2 linked regions of the Jeotgalibacillus aurantiacus genome follow. Each later gene encodes a partner of the first gene's protein in a complex. Links are inferred from orthologs where the notes say so. Each region holds a gene or a part of one and is shown on either strand. Other genes may lie near its edges.

Region 1 (10,094 bases):
AGCGCTCCGTGAATCGCAATCCCGCCATTCCAGATTTGAATAATCGCACCTGGATTCTGGGAATAAAAATCCCACTGAAACGCAACATAATAAATCCGCGCTGAAATGATCGCAATCGGAACGGCCCAGATTAGCAGGTCAGCAAACATATCTTTTGGCATACCAAGGCGATCCGCCTCGCGATTAGCAAGTATATATCCAAGAACAATCCCCGTTCCGATAATCAGTCCATACCAGGCAACACTTAATGGGCCGATACTGAACGCAACCGGATCAATGGGCTGTGCAGTAAAAAGCATCTGATTTCCTCCTAAATATCGTCATGATCTCCATCTACAATGATGTCATTTAATCGGTTTGAGAATTGCTCAGCCGCATTCATTCCCATCCGCTTCAAACGGAAATTCATCGCAGCGACTTCAATGATAACGGCCAGGTTTCGTCCGGGACGAACCGGCAGCGTAATTTTCGTGACGTCTGTATCGATAATTCTCATCGTCTCTTCATCCAGACCAAGACGATCGTACTGCTTCGTCTTATCCCAGATTTCAAGATCAATCACCAGCGTCACCCGCTTATGGCTGCGGACAGCACCCGCACCAAACAACGTCATCACATTGATGATGCCGAGTCCGCGGATTTCAAGCAAATGCTCAATCAACTCAGGTGAAGAACCGATCAGCGTATCTGTATCCTCCTGACGAATCTCCACGCTATCATCCGCTACAAGTCGGTGACCACGCTTGACGAGCTCGAGTGCGGTTTCACTTTTACCGACACCGCTCTTCCCTGTGATCAGTACACCGACTCCATAAATATCAACCAGCACACCATGCAGGGCAGTGGATGGCGCAAGCTTACTTTCAAGGAAATTTGTCAGACGGCTTGAGAACCGCGTTGTCTTCACAGGCGTCTTCATCACAGGCACCTGATTACGTTCAGAAGCTTCAATTAACTCAGCCGGAACCTCTATATCGCGGGATAAAATAATCCCCGGTGTATTGTCCGTACAGAGCTGGCCCATCCGATCCTTCTTTTCATCAGTCGAAAGAAGCTCATAAAAAGACATTTCCGTTCGTCCAAGCAGCTGAATCCGCTCAGCCGGATAATAGCTGAAATAACCCGCCATCTCGAGTCCGGGTCTTGAAATATCACTCGTCGTTACAGGACGGTGAATCCCTTCTTCCCCACTGACGAGCTCCAGACCAAATTTTTCAATAATATCATTCGTCGTTACCTTTGGCATAAGAAGCCTCCTTGCATGTTTTCTCACATACTGTCTATTGTAGCACTTTGAAAATTGATTCACTAGATTAGATGACCGAAACATCCTGTGAAAAGGTGTCTGATTTCCACTCGTCATACGATCTTTTTCATGATGCAACTTGATTGACGAGGAGGAACTCTATGGCAACGATTGTTCTTGATGCAGGTCACAGCTACAACACACCGGGTAAAAGAAGTCCGGATGGGATGAGAGAGTTTGCCTTTAACCGGGCTGTCTGCCAGGCTGCAAGAAAGAAGCTCGAATCACAAGGAATACGAACCATCTTGACGCATCGCGATGACCGGGACGTTCCATTAAAAGAGCGGACAGACCTGGCCAATCGCGAAAAAGCAGCGCTGTTTATCTCTATTCACGCCAATGCTTATGGATCAGGAAACTGGAATGACGTCCACGGGATCGAAACGTATATCCACTCAAAAAACGACTCGCAGTCAAGGTCTCTTGCAGAAGCCGTTCACTACTCACTCATTAAAGAGACACGGCGTAAAGACCGCGGCATCAAAACGGCAAATTTTCACGTTCTGAGAGAAACCGTCATGCCTGCGGTGTTAATTGAATGCGGCTTTATGACCAATAGAGAAGAAAAAAAGCTCCTGGCCAGTGAGGATTACCGGACCCTCTGCGGTCACACCATCGCAGCCGCTATCCTTACCTTTATCGGTGTCAAAAAAACACTGTATCTCGTCCAGACAGGTGCATTCAGCTCGATTGAAAATGCGAAAAAGCAGGCACAAGCTTTGAAGAATGCTGGGTTTGATGCAATGATTATGGAGAAATGACCTCTCAATGTCTCACAAGCGGTTTGCTTGAATGATGCACTCTTCATGAATTGTCGGAACGCGAGCAGTACAATCTCTTTTCGACAATTCATACCGCTCTTACAACACATTCGATGCTTCTAGCGACAGAAATCTGCTCGCGATCACCATTAAAACTGAAGCTTGCGACAAGATCGCGCTTGTTTTAAAGGGAGTCGACATAAACAGCCTGGCGGTCGACAGAAAGCCGAGCGCTTTCAACAGAAATGACTCAACGATCAACAATTCGGTCCACAACCCCAAAACAAAACACCTTCTGTTTGTCACGCGAGCAGCGCAATCTCTTTTCTACAATTCATACCGCTCTTACAACACATTCGCTGCTTCTAGCGACAGAAATCTGCTCGCGATCAACATTAAAGCTGAAGCTTACGACAAGATCGCGCTTGTTTTAAAGGGAGTCGACATAAACAGCCTGGCGGTCGACAGAAAGCCAAGTGCTTTCAACAGAAATGACTCAGCGATCAACAATTCGGTCCACAACCCATAAACAAAACACCTTCTGTTTGTCACGCGAGCAGCGCGAGTTCTTTTCGACAATTCATACCGCTCTTACAACACATTCTTTCCTTCTATCAACAGAAATCTGCTCGCGATCAACATTAAAACTGAAGCTTATGACAAGACCGCGCGCTCTTACGACAAGGCCTCGCTTGTTTTAAAGGGAGGCGACATAAACAGCCTGGCGATCAACAGAAAGCGTTGTCGTTACGACAGAAAATTCACGGCTTTTAACAGTAATTTGATAAACCTTACATTCACTAAATAGTGCGTAGCATTTCATGAAGTGTCACATAAAAAAAGGGATCAAACTCAATGTTGAGTTTGATCCCTTTTTTTATGCCACGGTTTCTTTACTGGAGGACGAAAACCTCAGCTTTAACCCTACTGCCAGAATCCCAAGAGCACCAAGCAGACCGATACCGCCTACTGCCCAATAAAAAATCAGCAGGATCCATTTAAAAAACCCGATGATATCCGTATTCCATGTGAAAAGAGCCAGCACTGTAAACAGTACGCCTATTCCAAGCATAGAAGCTCCTACCGTTCCGAACCCGAACCACATGATTCTTTTAATAAACGTTTCCACCCCGATCACCTGCCTTATGTAATTAATCTTACTATACCATCTTAGGCCTCATAAAAAACATTTCTTAAAATAGAAAAAGCCCCTCCGTCAGTCTGGGGGGACGAAAACGGAGGGGCTGTTACGCTGTTAAACCTGGTCATCTTATTAGACGTTTAAACGTCTGATTTGGTTTCATTTTTCCCTTTAGATGAATGTATGCTGATCGTGCCGGTTTTAGCATCGGCTTCAAGCAGTAATTTCGATGCATGTTCCCGATTACGTGTGAAATGTAACTTACGCTGCATCATTTCTTCACGTTCTTCCACATGGTCCATATCATTAAAGTCTACATGGAATTTCCCGAAGTTTGATTTTAATGTACCATCAAGAGAAAGCTCATCCGGAACCGTAATTTCAATCGCTCCTGCAAGCGTGGAAGCATCGATTTTACGGGCGGTTGTGCTTGTCGTTGTTACGCTGATCTTTCCATTTACCGACTGCGCATCAACAGCATCAATCGCTCCTTCAAGAACCACCTTGCCATTCACAGAATCCACATCAATGTAGTCTGCACGTGCGTTCGTGACTTCAATACCGCCATTGGCTGTTTCAAGCTCCGCTTTTTCTACCAGCATATTGGACAGCTCAATTTTTCCGTTAGCGGTTTTCACCTTCACTTTATTAACATTCCCGCCATCACCGTGGAATTTCCCGTTAAACAGACGGATATCCCAGCGGTCATAGTTCGCTTTTGGCACATACAACACTGTATCAAGCTTGATCATTTTCAGATCCGATAAATAGCGGAGCTTTTTGAATTTCGTCTCAAATACAACCTGCTCCTTCAGCTGATTCACCGCTTTTTGCTGATCCTCTGAACGGTACACCTTCACCTCACATTCTGCGCGGACAAAATCCTCATCCCACGGACGGATCGTCACTTTACCATTTGCAATGCTGACCTCAATATCGAGCAGCTCCGTGTTTTCAGATTCAAACACATGCTTGAACTCGAGTGAAGGACCCATATTGAATTCAAGATCCATCCCTTTGACTTTGTCGAAAGCAGTCTGAACAAAATCCATCAGTTTCTCAGTAGACTGATTCACTGATTTCTTCGTTTTCTCAGCGCTTGATTTACTCCCACTCATTTTCGAACCGCCGAACAGATCCTCAAAGTTAAATGGGAAGTCGGTTTTCTTAGACCGCTTCTGCTCCTGATGAGGTTCAGAATAAGAGGATCCGGATTTCTGATGCGTTTGGCCGGACGTTTTCGATTCTTCCTGTGTGCTGTATGAAGACGATGACTCTTTCTTCGGCTCTTTTTCCAGTGCTTCTAAAAGAGTTAATGCCTCTGATGCTGTAATCGTGCCTTTTTCAACCATACTTAAAATGCGTTTACGTTCGTTTTCCATCGTATTTGACACTCTCCTTGTGTTTGAAATTGCCATAACAACTGTGTGGAACGGTCTCTGACTGATTATACGCAGCAGCCCAACGAAAGGTTTCATTTTTTATCAGCATGGCACATTTCAGGGGGTTGGATCACTGCGTTGGCTTCATCCCTAGTATGGCAAAAGAAAACAAATGGGCCACCGGTCTGAAGACTGAGTGGCCCATCATTCTGCGGGCTTATTTTTACGATGAGGTGACTGCTTCACCTGTTCGCTTCGCCATCCGTTCATCCATCCGGCTTCTATCCCGCTCCAGTACAGGCTTCAAATAACTGCCTGTGTAGGATTCCTTCACTTGTGCAATATCTTCAGGTGTTCCTGTGGCAAGTATGGTTCCACCACGGTCGCCACCTTCCGGACCGAGATCAATAATATAATCAGATGCTTTAATGACATCCAGATTATGCTCGATCACCAGAACTGAGTCACCGTTTTCTACAAGGCGCTGTAAAACAGTCAATAGACGGGAAATGTCATCCACGTGCAGCCCCGTTGTCGGTTCATCGAGAATATAAAGGGAACGTCCCGTTGAACGGCGGTGCAATTCGGAGGCCAGCTTTACACGCTGGGCTTCCCCTCCGGATAAAGTCGTAGCAGGCTGACCAAGTGTAATATAACCAAGACCAACATCCACAATCGTCTGAAGCTTACGGCTGATCTTCGGAATATTTTCGAAGAACTTCAGTCCATCCTCCACCGTCATCTCCAGCACATCCGCAATATTTTTGCCCTTGTATTTTACTTCAAGCGTCTCTCTGTTATACCGTTTTCCGTGACAAACCTCACAAGGAACGTATACATCAGGCAGGAAGTGCATTTCAATTTTGATAATTCCGTCTCCGCGGCACGCTTCACATCTTCCGCCTTTGACATTAAAGCTGAAACGTCCTTTTTTGTACCCACGGACCTTTGCTTCGTTCGTTGTGGCAAACACGTCACGAATATCATCGAATACGCCCGTATAAGTCGCTGGATTTGAACGCGGCGTGCGTCCAATTGGAGACTGATCGATATCAATGACTTTATCTAAATGATTAACCCCTTTAATCGATTTATGCTCCCCCGGCTTCACCTTAGATTTATGAAGCTTCTGGGCCAGCGATTTATGGAGAATGCTATTGATCAGCGTACTCTTCCCTGAACCGGAAACACCTGTTACAGATGTGAACAGACCAAGTGGAATCTTCACGTTTATATCCTTCAGGTTGTTCTGTTTAGCACCGGTAATTTCAAGCATTCTTTTCGCTGCAGGCTTTCTTCGTTCAGCAGGCAGCGGAATAAACTTCTCACCGGATAAATACTGGCCTGTCAGCGATTTTTTATTTTTCATCACTTCTTCAGGTGTACCTGCGGCCACAACCTCTCCACCATGGACACCGGCACCAGGTCCGATATCTATCAGATAATCGGCAGCTACCATCGTATCTTCATCATGCTCAACAACAATGAGTGTATTCCCTATGTCACGCATGTTTTTCAGCGTGCTGATCAGACGGTCGTTATCACGCTGATGCAGACCGATGGAAGGCTCATCCAGAATGTAAAGAACGCCTGTCAGCTGGGACCCGATCTGTGTAGCCAGTCTGATCCGCTGCGCTTCCCCGCCAGACAGCGTTCCTGCTGCACGGCTTAACGTTAAATAGTCAAGTCCGACATTTACGAGAAAGCTTAAACGCTCATTAATCTCACGCATAATCAGGCGTGCGATCTGCATTTCTTTTTCCGTTAAGGAAAGACCACTGAAGAATGATCTCGCTTCTTCAATAGAAAAGGCGGTGACATGTCCGATGTGCAGATCGTTCACTTTTACAGCAAGACTCTCACGCTTCAGGCGGTGACCCTCACAGGAAGGACAGTTTTGCTGCGCCATGTACTTTTGCATCTGCTCACGAATATATTCCGAGCTCGTTTCCTTGTAACGGCGCTCCACGTTCGGCAGTACGCCTTCAAAAATAATATTGTTTTCTCTTACCTGACCAAAATCATTTTCATAGCGGAAATAAATTTTATCTTTTCCTGACCCGTAGAGGATTTTATCCATTTTCTTTTTCGGGATCTTTTTAACCGGAATAGTCATATCAATATCGTAATGCTTACATACAGCTTCAAGCATTGAAGGATAATAATTGGAGCTGGTCGGTTCCCACGGAGCGATCGCATGCTCTTTCAGCGTGCGGCTCCAATCAGGAATCACTAGATCGAGATCCACCTCAAGCTTTGTACCGAGTCCATCACAGTCCGGACATGCCCCAAACGGCGAGTTGAACGAGAACATACGCGGCTCAAGTTCATCAATTGAAAAACCGCAGACCGGACAGGCGTGATGCTCATTAAATTTAATTTCCTCTTCCCCGATAATGTCTACAATCACATTCCCATCTGCAAGTCGAAGCGCGGTTTCCAGTGAATCAGCGAGTCGGGATTCAGATCCCTCTTTGACAACGATGCGGTCAATAATCACTTCAATCGTATGTTTTTTATTTTTATCCAGATCGAACTCTTCGCTAATATCACGCATTTCCCCGTTTACACGGACGCGTACGTACCCCTGCTTCTTAATATCTTCCAGTACTTTCGCATGCGTCCCTTTACGTCCTGAAACGAGTGGTGCAAGCACCTGAAGCTTGGTTCTTTCAGGATATTCAAAAATGCGGTCCACCATCTGTTCAATCGTCTGAGATGTGATTTCAATACCGTGGTCCGGACAGAACGGTCTGCCAATCCGTGCAAATAACAGACGCAGATAATCATAAATCTCGGTTACGGTTCCAACTGTGGAACGCGGGTTTCGGCTCGTCGTTTTCTGGTCAATGGAAATCGCCGGTGAAAGTCCTTCGATCGTATCTACATCCGGTTTATCCATCTGTCCAAGAAACTGTCTTGCATAAGCCGAAAGTGATTCCACGTATCGGCGCTGCCCTTCTGCATAAATCGTGTCAAAAGCAAGCGACGATTTCCCCGAGCCGGATAAGCCTGTCATGACGACAAGCTTATCCCTTGGGATTTTGATATCAATATTTTTAAGGTTATGGGCTCTGGCACCCTGTATCGTAATATGGTCTTTCACCATGTTCTGGTCATCCTTCCGCTTTCAATTCTAAAATGAGATCACGAAGCTCTGCAGCCTTTTCGAAGTCAAGCGCCCTTGCTGCTTCCTTCATTTCGATTTCCATAGACTCAATGACTTTTGCCCGTTCAGGCTTGGACAGCTTCTTCATTTTCTCTGCCGGTGACACATACTCTTCGGCTTCCTCGGCAGCATGGGTTGCACGGATGACATCACGGATCGCTTTATTAATGGTTACCGGTGTAATGCCGTGTTCTTCATTATAAGCAATCTGCTTTTCACGACGCCTTGCCGTTTCATCAAGTGCCCGCTGCATGGAATCGGTGATTTTATCAGCATACATAATGACATGTCCATTTGAGTTACGCGCTGCACGGCCAATCGTCTGGATCAGTGAACGGTCTGAGCGCAGAAAGCCTTCTTTATCGGCATCCAGAATGGTAATGAGGGATACCTCAGGAATATCCAATCCTTCCCTTAAGAGGTTGATCCCAATCAGGACATCATATTTACCTACACGCAGGTCACGGATGATTTCAATCCGTTCAAGCGTTTTAATTTCAGAATGCAGATACTGCACCTTAATCCCGATTTCCTTCAGGTAATCAGTCAGATCTTCAGACATCTTCTTCGTCAGGGTGGTTACGAGTGTCCGTTCATTTTTCGCGATCCGCTCCTGGATTTCACCGAGCAGATCATCAATTTGTCCTTCACTCGGACGTACCTCAATGGTCGGATCCAGCAGACCCGTCGGACGGATAATCTGTTCAACCATTTCATTTGTATGTTCAAGCTCATAAGGACCCGGTGTAGCTGAAACATAAATCGCACGGCTGACATGCTTTTCAAACTCTTCGAAACGCAAAGGACGGTTATCCATCGCAGACGGTAGACGGAAACCGTGATCCACCAGCACTTTTTTACGCGCCTGGTCACCGTTAAACATGCCGCGGATCTGTGGGAGTGTCACATGCGACTCATCAATGACAAGCAGGAAATCATCCGGAAAATAATCAAGCAGCGTATAAGGTGTTGCGCCTGCTTCCCGTAATGTCAGGTGACGGGAATAGTTTTCAATGCCTGAACAGAACCCCATCTCTCTCATCATTTCAAGATCGTAACGTGTACGCTGCTCGAGACGCTGCGCTTCCAAAAGCTTATCTTCCTCTCTCAGAACCTTCAGCTGCTCTTCAAGCTCTTTCTCGATGTTTTCAATGGCAATTCTCATCTTTTCTTCACGCGTAACAAAGTGGGAAGCCGGGAAAATCGCAACATGATCACGGTCACCCAAAATCTCGCCAGTCAGTGCATCCACCATGCGTATCCGGTCAATTTCATCTCCGAAAAACTCCACACGGATACAGTGCTCATCATTTTTAGCAGGGAAAATTTCCACTACATCCCCACGGACACGGAAAGTCCCCCGGGTAAAGGCAATGTCATTCCGCTCATACTGAATGTCAACGAGCCTTCTCAGCAGTTGATTCCGTTCTATCTCCATACCGACTCTCAGTGAAACAACCAGCTCCTTATATTCTTCCGGAGAACCGAGGCCGTAAATACAGGAAACTGATGAGATAATGATGACGTCATCCCGTTCAAATAAAGCGGAAGTTGCCGAGTGACGGAGCTTATCGATTTCATCATTAATACTTGCATCTTTTTCTATAAAAGTATCGGTCTGAGGTACATATGCCTCAGGCTGATAGTAATCATAATAGCTGACGAAATATTCTACAGCATTGTTTGGAAAGAACTCTTTAAATTCACTGTATAGCTGTCCTGCCAGCGTTTTATTATGGGCAATGACCAGCGTCGGTTTTTTTACTTCCTGAATGACATTTGAGATGGTAAAGGTTTTTCCTGTACCGGTAGCCCCAAGTAATGTCTGATGGCGTGTCTTTTTTTCCACACCTTCTACCAGTTTTTTGATTGCTACAGGCTGATCGCCCGCAGGTTTGTAAGATGACTGAAGGTCAAATGACTGCACCATAATAAAAACGCCTCCTGTTGTAAATGCAAAAATAACTCTTCTATCTATTCATACCCTTTATCATGAAATGAAACAGGGGAAAATTCAAATTTGTTGTCTCATTCAAGTTTAGCATAGTGGGATATAGAAAAGATAGTAAAAAGGGAACGTATGTTTGATCTTTTACAAACCCGGCCCGTCCTCATCCTCCGCTTTCCGTGGCCGGGCGGTGAACCCACTGTGCTTCGCACATCGGTTTCACCTGTCCCTTTCCGCCACAGGAGTCTGCGGATGAGGACGGGCCTTAAATAGTTTCTTTCCCAAATATATTTATAGAAAAAATTCAGGAATTGATATTTACTAAATTTCGAAATCAGAAAAACATAAAAGCACACATACTTTAGCGCTGTTTCACTAAATCTTGCC
Region 2 (10,201 bases), on another replicon or contig:
GACTTTTACGTGATCAGTCCTTTAAGCTTTCAGGGATATTAAACGGGATTGATACAGAAAGCTATCACCCGGAGCTTGACTCTTATATTACAAAACCTTATTCCCTGAAAACTGTGGCTGATAAGAAAGAAAATAAAAAAGCACTCCAAAAGGAATTTAATTTACCTGTTACAGATTCTGTTCCTGTGATCGCCATGGTCACAAGACTGACTGAACAAAAAGGCTTGTCTCTCGTCAAACGTGTCATGCATGAACTGATTAATGAAGAGGCGTTCCAGCTTGTAGTTTTGGGCAGCGGTGATCCTGAATTTGAAGGATACTTTCATTATTTGGCAACAGCTTTTCCTGAAAAAACAGGGGTTTATATCGGTTTTTCAGAAGCACTTGCCCACCGGATTTATGCCGGTGCCGATTACTTCCTGATGCCGTCGCTGTTTGAACCGTGTGGACTGAGTCAGCTCATTTCCCTGCAGTATGGAACCATTCCGATTGTCCGCGAAACGGGTGGATTGAATGATACCGTTCACTCTTGGAATGAAGCAGATGAGACCGGTAACGGATTCACATTTACAAATTACAATGCACATGATATGAAGCACACGATTAAACGGGCGCTCTCCTACTATAAAGATCAGAACGTCTGGCCGAAGCTGCAGGAAAATGCCATGTCCGGTGATTACAGCTGGGCACGTTCAGCAGGCGAATATCAGACGCTATATCAGCGACTTCAAGGGAGGAACTAACACAAATGTTCCGTGATAAAAATGCGTTCAAAACCGCCTTCTTGCAGCGGCTGGAGCAATCATCCGGCCTGTCATTTGAACAATCAACCAAGCAGCACCAATACCAGACGCTTGGCATGATGGTACGGGAATACGTCAGTACCAACTGGATCGCCTCTAATGAACATACCCGCAAAGGGGACCATAAAGAGGTGTACTATTTATCCATTGAGTTTCTTCTTGGCAGACTGCTGGTGAGCTCACTCGTTAACCTGGGTGTAAAAGAAATTGTGGAAGAAGGCCTCGCAGACCTTGATATCAGCCTGAGTGACCTTGAGGAAGCAGAGGCAGATGCAGGACTGGGTAACGGCGGTCTTGGACGTCTGGCCGCCTGCTTTTTAGATTCTATGGCTTCTCTTTCCATGGCCGGTCATGGTCACGGGATCCGGTATAAGCATGGTCTGTTTGAACAAAAAATTATTGACGGATATCAGGTAGAACTTCCTGAACAATGGTTACGTAACGGTAACGTCTGGGAAGTCCGAAAGCCTGACCTTGCAGTAGAAGTTCCTTACTGGGGCAGCGTTTCATGGACAGAGGAAAAAGGCCGGATGATCTTTAAGCACGAAAATGCCGAGACCATTCTGGCTGTTCCGTTCGATATGCCCGTGATCGGATATGATACGGACCGGGTTAATACATTACGTCTTTGGGGAGCAGAGCCCTCAAAGAATTTCCCGTCACATAAGGACTTTATGCAATATAAACGGGATACGGAGCAGGTTTCTGAATTCCTTTATCCAAATGACATGTCTGATGAAGGAAAAATACTGCGTCTGAAACAGCAGTATTTTCTCGTCCGGGCAAGCCTTGCCAGTATTCTGCGTGATTACAAGGAAAATCATTGCGACCTGTACGAACTGCATGAACACATTGCGATTCACATTAACGATACTCATCCTGCTCTTGCCATACCTGAGCTGATGCGGATTTTGATGGATGACGAAGGGATGCGCTGGGAAGAAGCGTGGAGTATCGTGACGGAAACGATCTCATACACTAACCACACAATTTTGTCAGAAGCACTTGAGAAATGGTCCGTTGACCTTTTCCGTCCTCTCTTCCCGAGAATTTATCAGATCATCGAAGAAATCAACCGCCGCTTTTGTGAAGAGCTGTGGGAAGCCTATCCGGGTGACTGGGACCGTATCGAGTCAATGGCTGTGATCGCACACGGCTTCGTAAAAATGGCGCACCTGTCGATTGTAGGAAGTCACAGTGTCAATGGCGTAGCCAGACTTCATACCGAAATCCTGAAAATGCGTGAGATGAAAAACTTCCATGAGTTTTATCCTCACCGTTTCAATAACAAAACAAATGGTATTACGCACCGCAGATGGCTGCTTCAGGCGAACCCTGAGCTGACTTCTGCCATCAATGACGCAATCGGAACGGATTGGATCAAGGATACACAAAAGCTCGATGCCCTTATCCCGTTTGCAGAGGATGCGTCGTTCCAGAAAAAAATTGATCAGATTAAATACGATAAAAAAGTGGCACTCGCTGACATTATCAAAGATCGCAATGGCATTACCGTAAACCCTGATTCAATCTTTGATGTGCAGATCAAACGTCTGCACGCCTACAAGCGACAGCTTTTGAACATTCTGCATGTGATGCACCTGTATAACCGGATGAAAGAGGATTCCTCCTTCAAGCCTTATCCGCAAACGTTTATATTCGGAGCAAAGGCAGCACCTGGGTATGAATACGCCAAGAAGGTCATCAAGCTGATTCATTCCGTTGCGAACCTGGTGAACAACGACCCGCTTTCAAAGGATTACCTGACTGTGGTCTTCCTTGAAAACTACCGTGTATCACTCGCTGAAAAAATCATTCCCGCAACAAATATCAGCGAACAGATTTCAACAGCAAGTAAAGAAGCATCAGGAACCGGTAATATGAAATTCATGATGAATGGCGCCCTCACACTCGGTACGCTTGATGGTGCCAACGTCGAAATTGGCGAACTGACAGGTCCTGAACATATCTTTATCTTCGGACTGACTGCTCAGGAAGTCATGCGCTACGAAAAGCACGGCGGTTATCACTCCTATGACTACTATCACGGGGATCCGCGCATCAAAAAAGTCATTGACCAGCTGACATCAGGATTCTTCCCTGATTCCTACTATGATTTTGATATGATCTCAGACTCACTGCTGATGGAAAATGATCAATACTTCCTCTTAAAGGATTTTGATGCGTACGTCACCGCTCAGCAGGATATCACCGCTGCCTATCAAAAGCGAAAAGAATGGCTAACCTCAAGCATTCACAACATCGCCCGCTCCGGCTTCTTCTCAAGCGATCGGACGATCAAGCAGTATGCTGAGGATATTTGGAAGCTGTAACACTTAAAAAGGCTGAGACAGCGATGCTGTCTCAGCCTTTTTGATATTAAAACGAAACACCATTAGTTTTGGAGGAGCATGCTTTTAGGATCTTAGATGCTCTTATGAAAGCCATCAACAGAAATTGTTACCCTATTAACAAAACAAATCGGTCTATCGACAGATTTCAAGTGTCTATCAACAGAAATTCTCCTGCTATCAACATATCATGTCATCTTCAACAGCCTAGCGACATAAAGTGACTTCCTAGCAACAGAAGTGACTATGCTAACAACAGAAATCACAAGGCCATTAATATCCTCATTTTAAAACAACTCATCTCCTTTATTTAACAAGCCTCATCAAAAAACCCCTGCAACCGCAGGGGCACTTGATGATCTCAAGTAACAGTCTTTTAATATTGTTCCTTCACGCAAAAATCATTGGATCAGAATACTTCACAAAGGTCCGGCGGCATCCGTAGACTCCTACGGCGGAAAGAGTCAGGTGAAACCGATGTGCGAAGCACTAGCTGGCTCACCGCGCGGCCTTAGAAAAGCGGAGGCGGGCGTTTAGGGACGTACAAACTGGACTGGCCTCGACGAAGATAAAGGAAACACAGCGAACGTAGTGAGCTGATGTTGACTTATCGAACGAGAGGACGGGAAGTTTGCTAGTCCCTGCCCGTCGGAGCTAGACAACGGAAAGCGAAGGATGAGACCGGCCCGGATTTGTAGAGCTACTTAAACATCACTGCTCATAAATATGAACAAACGGCTCTGTGTCATTCGGTTCCTTAATAATCAGTGCCTCAGGACCATTAATTGACGTAATGCTCACCTCAATATCAAAATACTCAGGGAACAAATCAACAAGACGTCCGGCTACATACTGGGTAAATCCGATAATCTCTGATTTCCCATAAAACTGAATTGGAATGTCAATTTTCAGATTCTCCAGCTGATCTCCCCGGTATAATCCTGTTCCAATCACACTATTGAAATTAGGGAAGTACGTTTCCACATCCTGTTTGAAATTCAGGAATGCAGTTTCATCATCTCTGTAATTCTCTTGTGCTTCAGCTGAAGGGAATAATACATAATTCTCATTCATCTCATTCCAATCACCAAGCTCATTACTTCCCCCGTCCGCTGACGCGTAACCAATGAAGTTACCAGGAATAACAGTCGTTCTCGGCTCCTGCTTAAATAATGCAATGGTGACCGGAACATCCGCCAGCGCTGCTTTTTCCGGATCATCTGCGGCCATTTGACGAAGGCGCTGAAGTACTTCCTGCGCCATTTGTCTTCCCTGCTCTTCAATCTCAGCATCAGGAATCGGCTCCTCAAATGTTGGGCCGAATGGATCATTATCGTTCTGATAGTAGTAAACAGAATTCATCGCGAGCCCAAGCACAACACCACCGAGCCTTACCTTCGATTCATCCTCTTCAGATTTCACAAAGTAGTTATGTTCAAGAATATGAGCTAAATAAATCGGACTTTCCTTCGCCCGCTGCTCACGGTTTTCTCCACCGGCATCAACCGGGTTCAACCCTACATTCTCTTCAGGCTCCATGTCATACTCCTGAAGCTGCGCATCGGTAAACTCACGGTTCAACCAGCTTGTTATCGTATCACTGTCCAGGAACTGTCCTGCCTGGAAAAAGTGCGTTTCAGGATCAAAGTTCTGCTGCGCAACACGCATCAGTCCACTTTCAAATTCTGCAATATCGTAATTCGTCTGCAGATTATTCACGACCATTCCGCGTGAAGGGGATGGTTCGTATGGCAATAAGGTCCGGTAATATTCGTCAGATATCTGGAAGTTTGGAATGATGACAGTCTGTTCTTCCGATTCTTCCGGCGCGTTCTCCTGGATAACCTCATCTTCCTGCTGAAAAGATGGCATACACCCTCCCAGCAGCAAGGAAGCACCCGTTACTGCGGCTATCCACTTTTTCATGAAATGCTACACCTCTTGTTTGGTTATTTCGTCAATGAGCTGCTGCTCATCCCAGATCGTAATATTTAAATCCTGTGCTTTCGTCAATTTAGAGCCGGCATCTTCTCCTGCAACAAGAAGATCTGTCTTTTTACTAACACTACCGGTCACTTTTCCACCTAACAGTTCTATTTTCTCTTTCGCTTCATCACGTGTCAATTGAGCTAACTTCCCAGTTAATACTATCGTTTTTCCTGTGAAAGCAGACTCAACAGATTCCATCCGCTCTTTTTTAGGACCTGTATAAGTAAGATTCACACCATTTTCACGGAGTTCTTCGATTAATTCCTGTACTTCTTCGTTCTCAAAATATGTGACGATTGCATCAGCCATTTTGTTTCCGATTTCATCGATTTGTAACAAATCGTCCACAGTTGCTTCACGCAGCTTGTCAATAGAGCGGAAATGCTCTGAAATCGTTTTGGCTGCTTTGGCTCCTACATGGCGGATCCCGAGTCCAAACAGCAGCTTCTCCATAGAGTTTTTCTTGGATGCCTCAATGGCAGTCAGGAGATTCTCAACAGATTTCTCACCCATTCGTTCTAGTTGAATGAGCTGCTCCTTCGTTAAACGATAGAGGTCTGCTACATCTTCAATCAGATTTTCCTTAAATAGCTGGGCAATGACCTTTTCCCCTAGTCCATCTATGTTCATAGCATTGCGGGATACAAAATGAGTCAGACCCTCCTGAATTTGTGCCGGACATTTCGGGTTGAGGCAGCGGAGTGCTACTTCCCCTTCCAGCCGCTCAAGCTCGCTGTCACAGGCAGGACAATGTGTCGGCATCGTAAATTCCTTTTCATCCCCTGTTCTGCGATCCGTGATCACACTGACTACCTCAGGAATGATATCGCCTGCTTTTTTCACAATGACATGATCACCGAGACGGATATCCTTTTCACGGATCAGGTCCTCGTTATGAAGTGATGCTCTTTGCACCGTTGTTCCTGCTACACGCACCGGCTCTAAAATGGCAGTCGGTGTTAGTACACCGGTCCGTCCAATACTCAGCTCAATATCATGAAGAATCGTGATGACTTCTTCTGCCGGGAATTTGTAGGCGATCGCCCAGCGTGGACTTTTTGCAGTGAAACCAAGCTCCTCCTGCTGAGAAAGAGAATCTACCTTGATGACAATGCCATCAATGTCATACTGCAGTTCAGCACGCTTTTCCACCCAGCTGTTGACATAGTCAATAACCTCTTCAATCGTCCCGCACGTTTTGCGTTCAGGATTCGTCTTCAGGCCATTTTCATTTAATAACTGCATGCCTTCACTTTGCGAATTGATCCCCGTTTCACCCGGATCACCAATACCGTAAAGGAAAATATCCAGGTTACGTGATGCGGCAATTCTCGGATCCAATTGACGCAGTGAGCCTGCTGCTGCATTACGCGGATTGGCAAAGGCAGCTTCTTCACGCTTTTCTTTTTCCTCATTCAATTTAACAAATGAGGATTTCGGCATGAAGGCTTCTCCCCGCACTTCAATGGATAACGGATTCTTCAGGCGCAGAGGGATCGACCTGATTGTCTTCAGATTGGCTGTAATATCCTCACCAACCGATCCGTCTCCCCTTGTCGCACCCTGCATAAACACACCATTTTCATAGCGGAGTGAAACCGCAAGACCATCAATTTTCAACTCACAGCTGTAAGCAATATTGTCACCTACAGCCTGTCTGACTTTACGGTCAAAGTCCCGCAGGTCCGCTTCGTTAAATGCATTTCCAAGACTGAGCATTGGCGTGCGGTGTTCAACCTTTGAGAACTGCTCCAGTACGGCTCCGCCAACACGCTGGGTCGGGGAGTCCTCTGTGATCAGTTCAGGATATTGCTGTTCAATCTCCTTCAGCTCGTTTAAAAGCTGATCGTACTCGGAATCAGGAACCGACGGCTGATCCAGGACATGATATTCATAATTGTACTGATTCAGCTTGTCATGAAGTTCCTGAACGCGTTTTTGAATGGATGGGTCCATAGTGTCATTCCTCTCATTTCATTGGATGGTTTACATTGTATTGACAGGATGATCCGGCTTTCAATAAAAACACCCGTTATAAACGGGCGCTTTTCATTAGCCGCTTACCTTCGTAACCGGTGCAAACTTGGCCAGCAGACGTTTAATGCCGGTTGGGCTTGGAAATGCAATATCAAGCTCCATGGAGTCACCTTCCCCTTTAACACTGACGACGGTGCCTGTTCCCCATTTACCATGCTGCGCTTTATCTCCGACGCTCCAGCCGATATCACTGCCACCTGTTGTCCGCTGAACCGGACGGCGCACAGGTGCTTTACGCGGCTGTGCGGTTGGACGCGGTGATCCTCCGAGACCAAAAGGGTTGGCTTCCTTTTTCATCGGTTCCTCAAGAAGTTCAGACGGGATCTCCGCAATGAAGCGTGACACAGGGTTCATATTCGTGCGTCCAAACAATGTTCTCATCTGGGCATTTGTGATAAATAATTCTTCTTCAGCCCGCGTAATCCCAACGTAGGCGAGACGGCGCTCTTCCTCCATCTCCACTTCCTCCATCAGTGAACGGCTGTGAGGGAAAACCCCTTCCTCAAGTCCCATTAAAAAGACAACCGGAAACTCAAGTCCCTTGGCTGAGTGAAGCGTCATTAACGTGACAGCATCGAGTGGTGCGTCATCTTTGTCGAGCTGGTCGATGTCCGCTACGAGTGCAAGGTCCGTCAGAAACGCAATCAGACTCTTATCATCATTGGCTTCCTCAAACGCTTTTGTAACAGATAAAAACTCATCAATGTTCTCAAGACGGCTTTGTGCTTCAATTGTTTTTTCAGCCTGCAGCGCGTCACGGTAACCTGACTTCTCTAAAATATCCTCAACAAGCTCAGTGACAGACAAATACTCCTGCATTTGCGTCATATTCTGAATCAGTTCCCTGAATTCAAGCACAGCCTTCGCTGCCTTTCCGCTCAGACCAACGAAGTCAGCGAGACCAAGCGCCTCAATCATAGACATATCGTTATCACGCGCATAGTTCGCGATTTTATCAACAGACGTTGAACCGACACCTCTTTTCGGTACGTTAATCACACGCGTCAGACTGATATCGTCGTCCGGATTCGCGATTAAACGAAGGTAGGCTAGCAGATCCTTGATTTCTTTTCTGTCATAGAACTTCGTGCCGCCGACGATCGTGTACTCAATGTTGGATTTCATGAGTACTTCCTCCATCACACGGGACTGGGCGTTCGTACGGTACAGAATGGCAAAGTCAGACGGCTTACGGACGCCGGAGCGTACGAGCTCATTGATTTTCCCGGCTACAAACTGACCTTCCCCCTGCTCGCTGTCGGAACGGTAATAGGTGATTTTCTGACCACCCTTTTTATCCGTCCACAGATTTTTCGGCTTCCGGTTCGGGTTGTTCTTTATGACGGCGTTTGCCGCATCGAGGATGTTTTCAGTTGAGCGGTAATTCTGCTCAAGAAGAATAACGGTCGCATTCGGATAGTCCTTTTCAAATGAAAGGATATTCGTAATATCCGCCCCGCGCCAGCGGTAGATCGACTGGTCGGAATCCCCTACGACACAAAGATTTTTAAAGCGTGACGCTAAAAGCTTTACAAGCAAATACTGCGCGCGGTTCGTATCCTGATACTCGTCCACGTGAATGTACTGGAATTTCCGCTGATAGTTCTCAAGCACTTCAGGAACACGCTCAAATAAATGAATTGTCTGCATAATCAGATCGTCAAAATCAAGCGCAGAATTTTTTCTCAGACGCCGCTGATATTCAGTGAACACCTCGCTGATCGTCTGGTCATAATAGCTTCCTGCATCCTTGGCAAACTGTTCAGGCGTCGTGAGTTCATTTTTTGCCGAACTGATCGCAGCCAGAATGCCTCTTGGATCAAATTTTTTCGGATCCAGGTTTTTATCCTTCAGGATTGCCTTAATAACAGATTGCTGATCCGTGGAATCGAGAATTGTGAAATTGCGGTTATAACCGATTCGGTCAATGTCTCTTCGTAAAATCCTCACACACATGGAGTGAAAAGTGGAAATCCAGACATCCTCAGAAGCACCTCCAAGAATGCTGCCGACACGGTTTTTCATTTCACGGGCGGCTTTGTTGGTAAAAGTGATCGCCAGAATATTGTAAGGAGCAACCCCTTTTTCAATCATCAAATACGCAATCCTGTGTGTCAGTACTCTAGTCTTCCCGGATCCGGCACCTGCCATAATTAAAAGCGGACCCTCCGTTGCCTTAATCGCTCTTGCCTGCTCAGGGTTCATTCCCTTTAAAAGCCGGTCAGTTAAAAATTGCATAATCGCACCACCTCGAACATTTGTTCTTATTATATCGTAACTTGTCTGTTTGCGGCATTTATTTTAAAACTGTTTTCAGTGCCTCATTCAGATTCTCATAAATAATGTTACCAACGACAATGACATCAGCATGTTCAGCCATTTCCTCTGCCTCTTTTACCGAACGGATCCCACCGCCGTAAAATAACACGGCAGATTCAAGCTCACGGCTCACCTTTTCAACAAGCTTTGGATCACCATACATCCCGCTGTATTCCATATAAAAAACCGGAAGCGAAAACAAGCGCTCGGCCATGCGTGCATAGGCAATGACATCATCGTCACTTTTCGGTACCTCTGCGTTTGTCAGGCGTGCCGCTTTGCAATCCGGGTTCAAAATCACATATCCTTCAGCTAAAAGTTCTTCCCAGTTCATCAGGTCACCATGCTCCTTAATCGCCTCATGGTGCAGCCCTGTAATCCACTTCGGATCCTGCGTGTTCAGAACGGTCGGAATAAAATATAAATCATATCCCGGTGTAATCGACTCCAGCGTTGAAACCTCCAGCACACAAGGAACTGTATATCTGCGAACTCTTGCCATCAGATCGAGCACATTATCGAGTGTGACACCATCAGAACCGCCCACCATCACAGCATCCGTTCCTGACTCACAAATCGCTTCCAATGCCTCATCTGATATTTCTTTATTAGGGTCCAGTTTGAATACATGCTTCCACTCCCGGACATCGTACATGCCAAATCCTCCATTCGAGCCTTCATTATCCGTACTATTATAGCACC

The links.
Region 2: the proteins of uvrB (region 1) and pcrA are in contact, whole or in part, in a crystal structure (PDB 7EGT), measured with the Thermus thermophilus proteins. The link is inferred for Jeotgalibacillus aurantiacus from one-to-one orthologs. Residues at the interface, in WP_096411307.1 of Thermus thermophilus: Glu23, Leu25, Arg26, Asp27, Gly28, Glu29, Arg30, Phe31, Arg55, Glu326, Asp327, Phe328, Glu379, Ser382, Gln383, His398, Gly400, Arg401; in WP_096412145.1 of Thermus thermophilus: His654, Arg656, Phe657, Gln666, Asp668, Glu669, Lys680, Arg681, Leu682, Ser683, Lys685, Tyr686, Ala687.

The regions. Positions count from the first base shown.
Region 1 is NZ_JACNMS010000001.1:34,605-44,698, forward strand. What follows is about bases 7,199-10,094. They hold uvrB (excinuclease ABC subunit UvrB), read right to left. Parts: upstream 9,690-10,094; coding sequence 7,707-9,689; downstream 7,199-7,706. Other genes in these bases: uvrA (excinuclease ABC subunit UvrA), read right to left, coding at 7,199-7,699. Also shown: lgt (prolipoprotein diacylglyceryl transferase), read right to left, coding at 1-299; hprK (HPr(Ser) kinase/phosphatase), read right to left, coding at 311-1,246; H7968_RS00235 (N-acetylmuramoyl-L-alanine amidase), read left to right, coding at 1,408-2,067; H7968_RS00240 (hypothetical protein), read right to left, coding at 2,945-3,196; H7968_RS00245 (DUF4097 family beta strand repeat-containing protein), read right to left, coding at 3,349-4,590; more of uvrA, read right to left, coding at 4,814-7,198. UniProt on the Escherichia coli protein: The UvrABC repair system catalyzes the recognition and processing of DNA lesions. A damage recognition complex composed of 2 UvrA and 2 UvrB subunits scans DNA for abnormalities.
Region 2 is NZ_JACNMS010000005.1:21,717-31,917, reverse strand. The notes cover bases 6,808-9,810. They hold pcrA (DNA helicase PcrA), read right to left. Parts: upstream 9,419-9,810; coding sequence 7,196-9,418; downstream 6,808-7,195. Other genes in these bases: H7968_RS14650 (heptaprenylglyceryl phosphate synthase), read right to left, coding at 9,477-9,810; ligA (NAD-dependent DNA ligase LigA), read right to left, coding at 6,808-7,099. Also shown: glycogen synthase GlgA, read left to right, coding at 1-743; H7968_RS14670 (glycogen/starch/alpha-glucan phosphorylase), read left to right, coding at 749-3,136; H7968_RS14665 (CamS family sex pheromone protein), read right to left, coding at 3,866-5,080; more of ligA, read right to left, coding at 5,087-6,807; more of H7968_RS14650, read right to left, coding at 9,811-10,154. UniProt on the Escherichia coli protein: A helicase with DNA-dependent ATPase activity. Unwinds DNA duplexes with 3'-5' polarity. Translocates on single-stranded DNA with 3'-5' polarity. Initiates unwinding more efficiently from a nicked substrate than double-stranded DNA.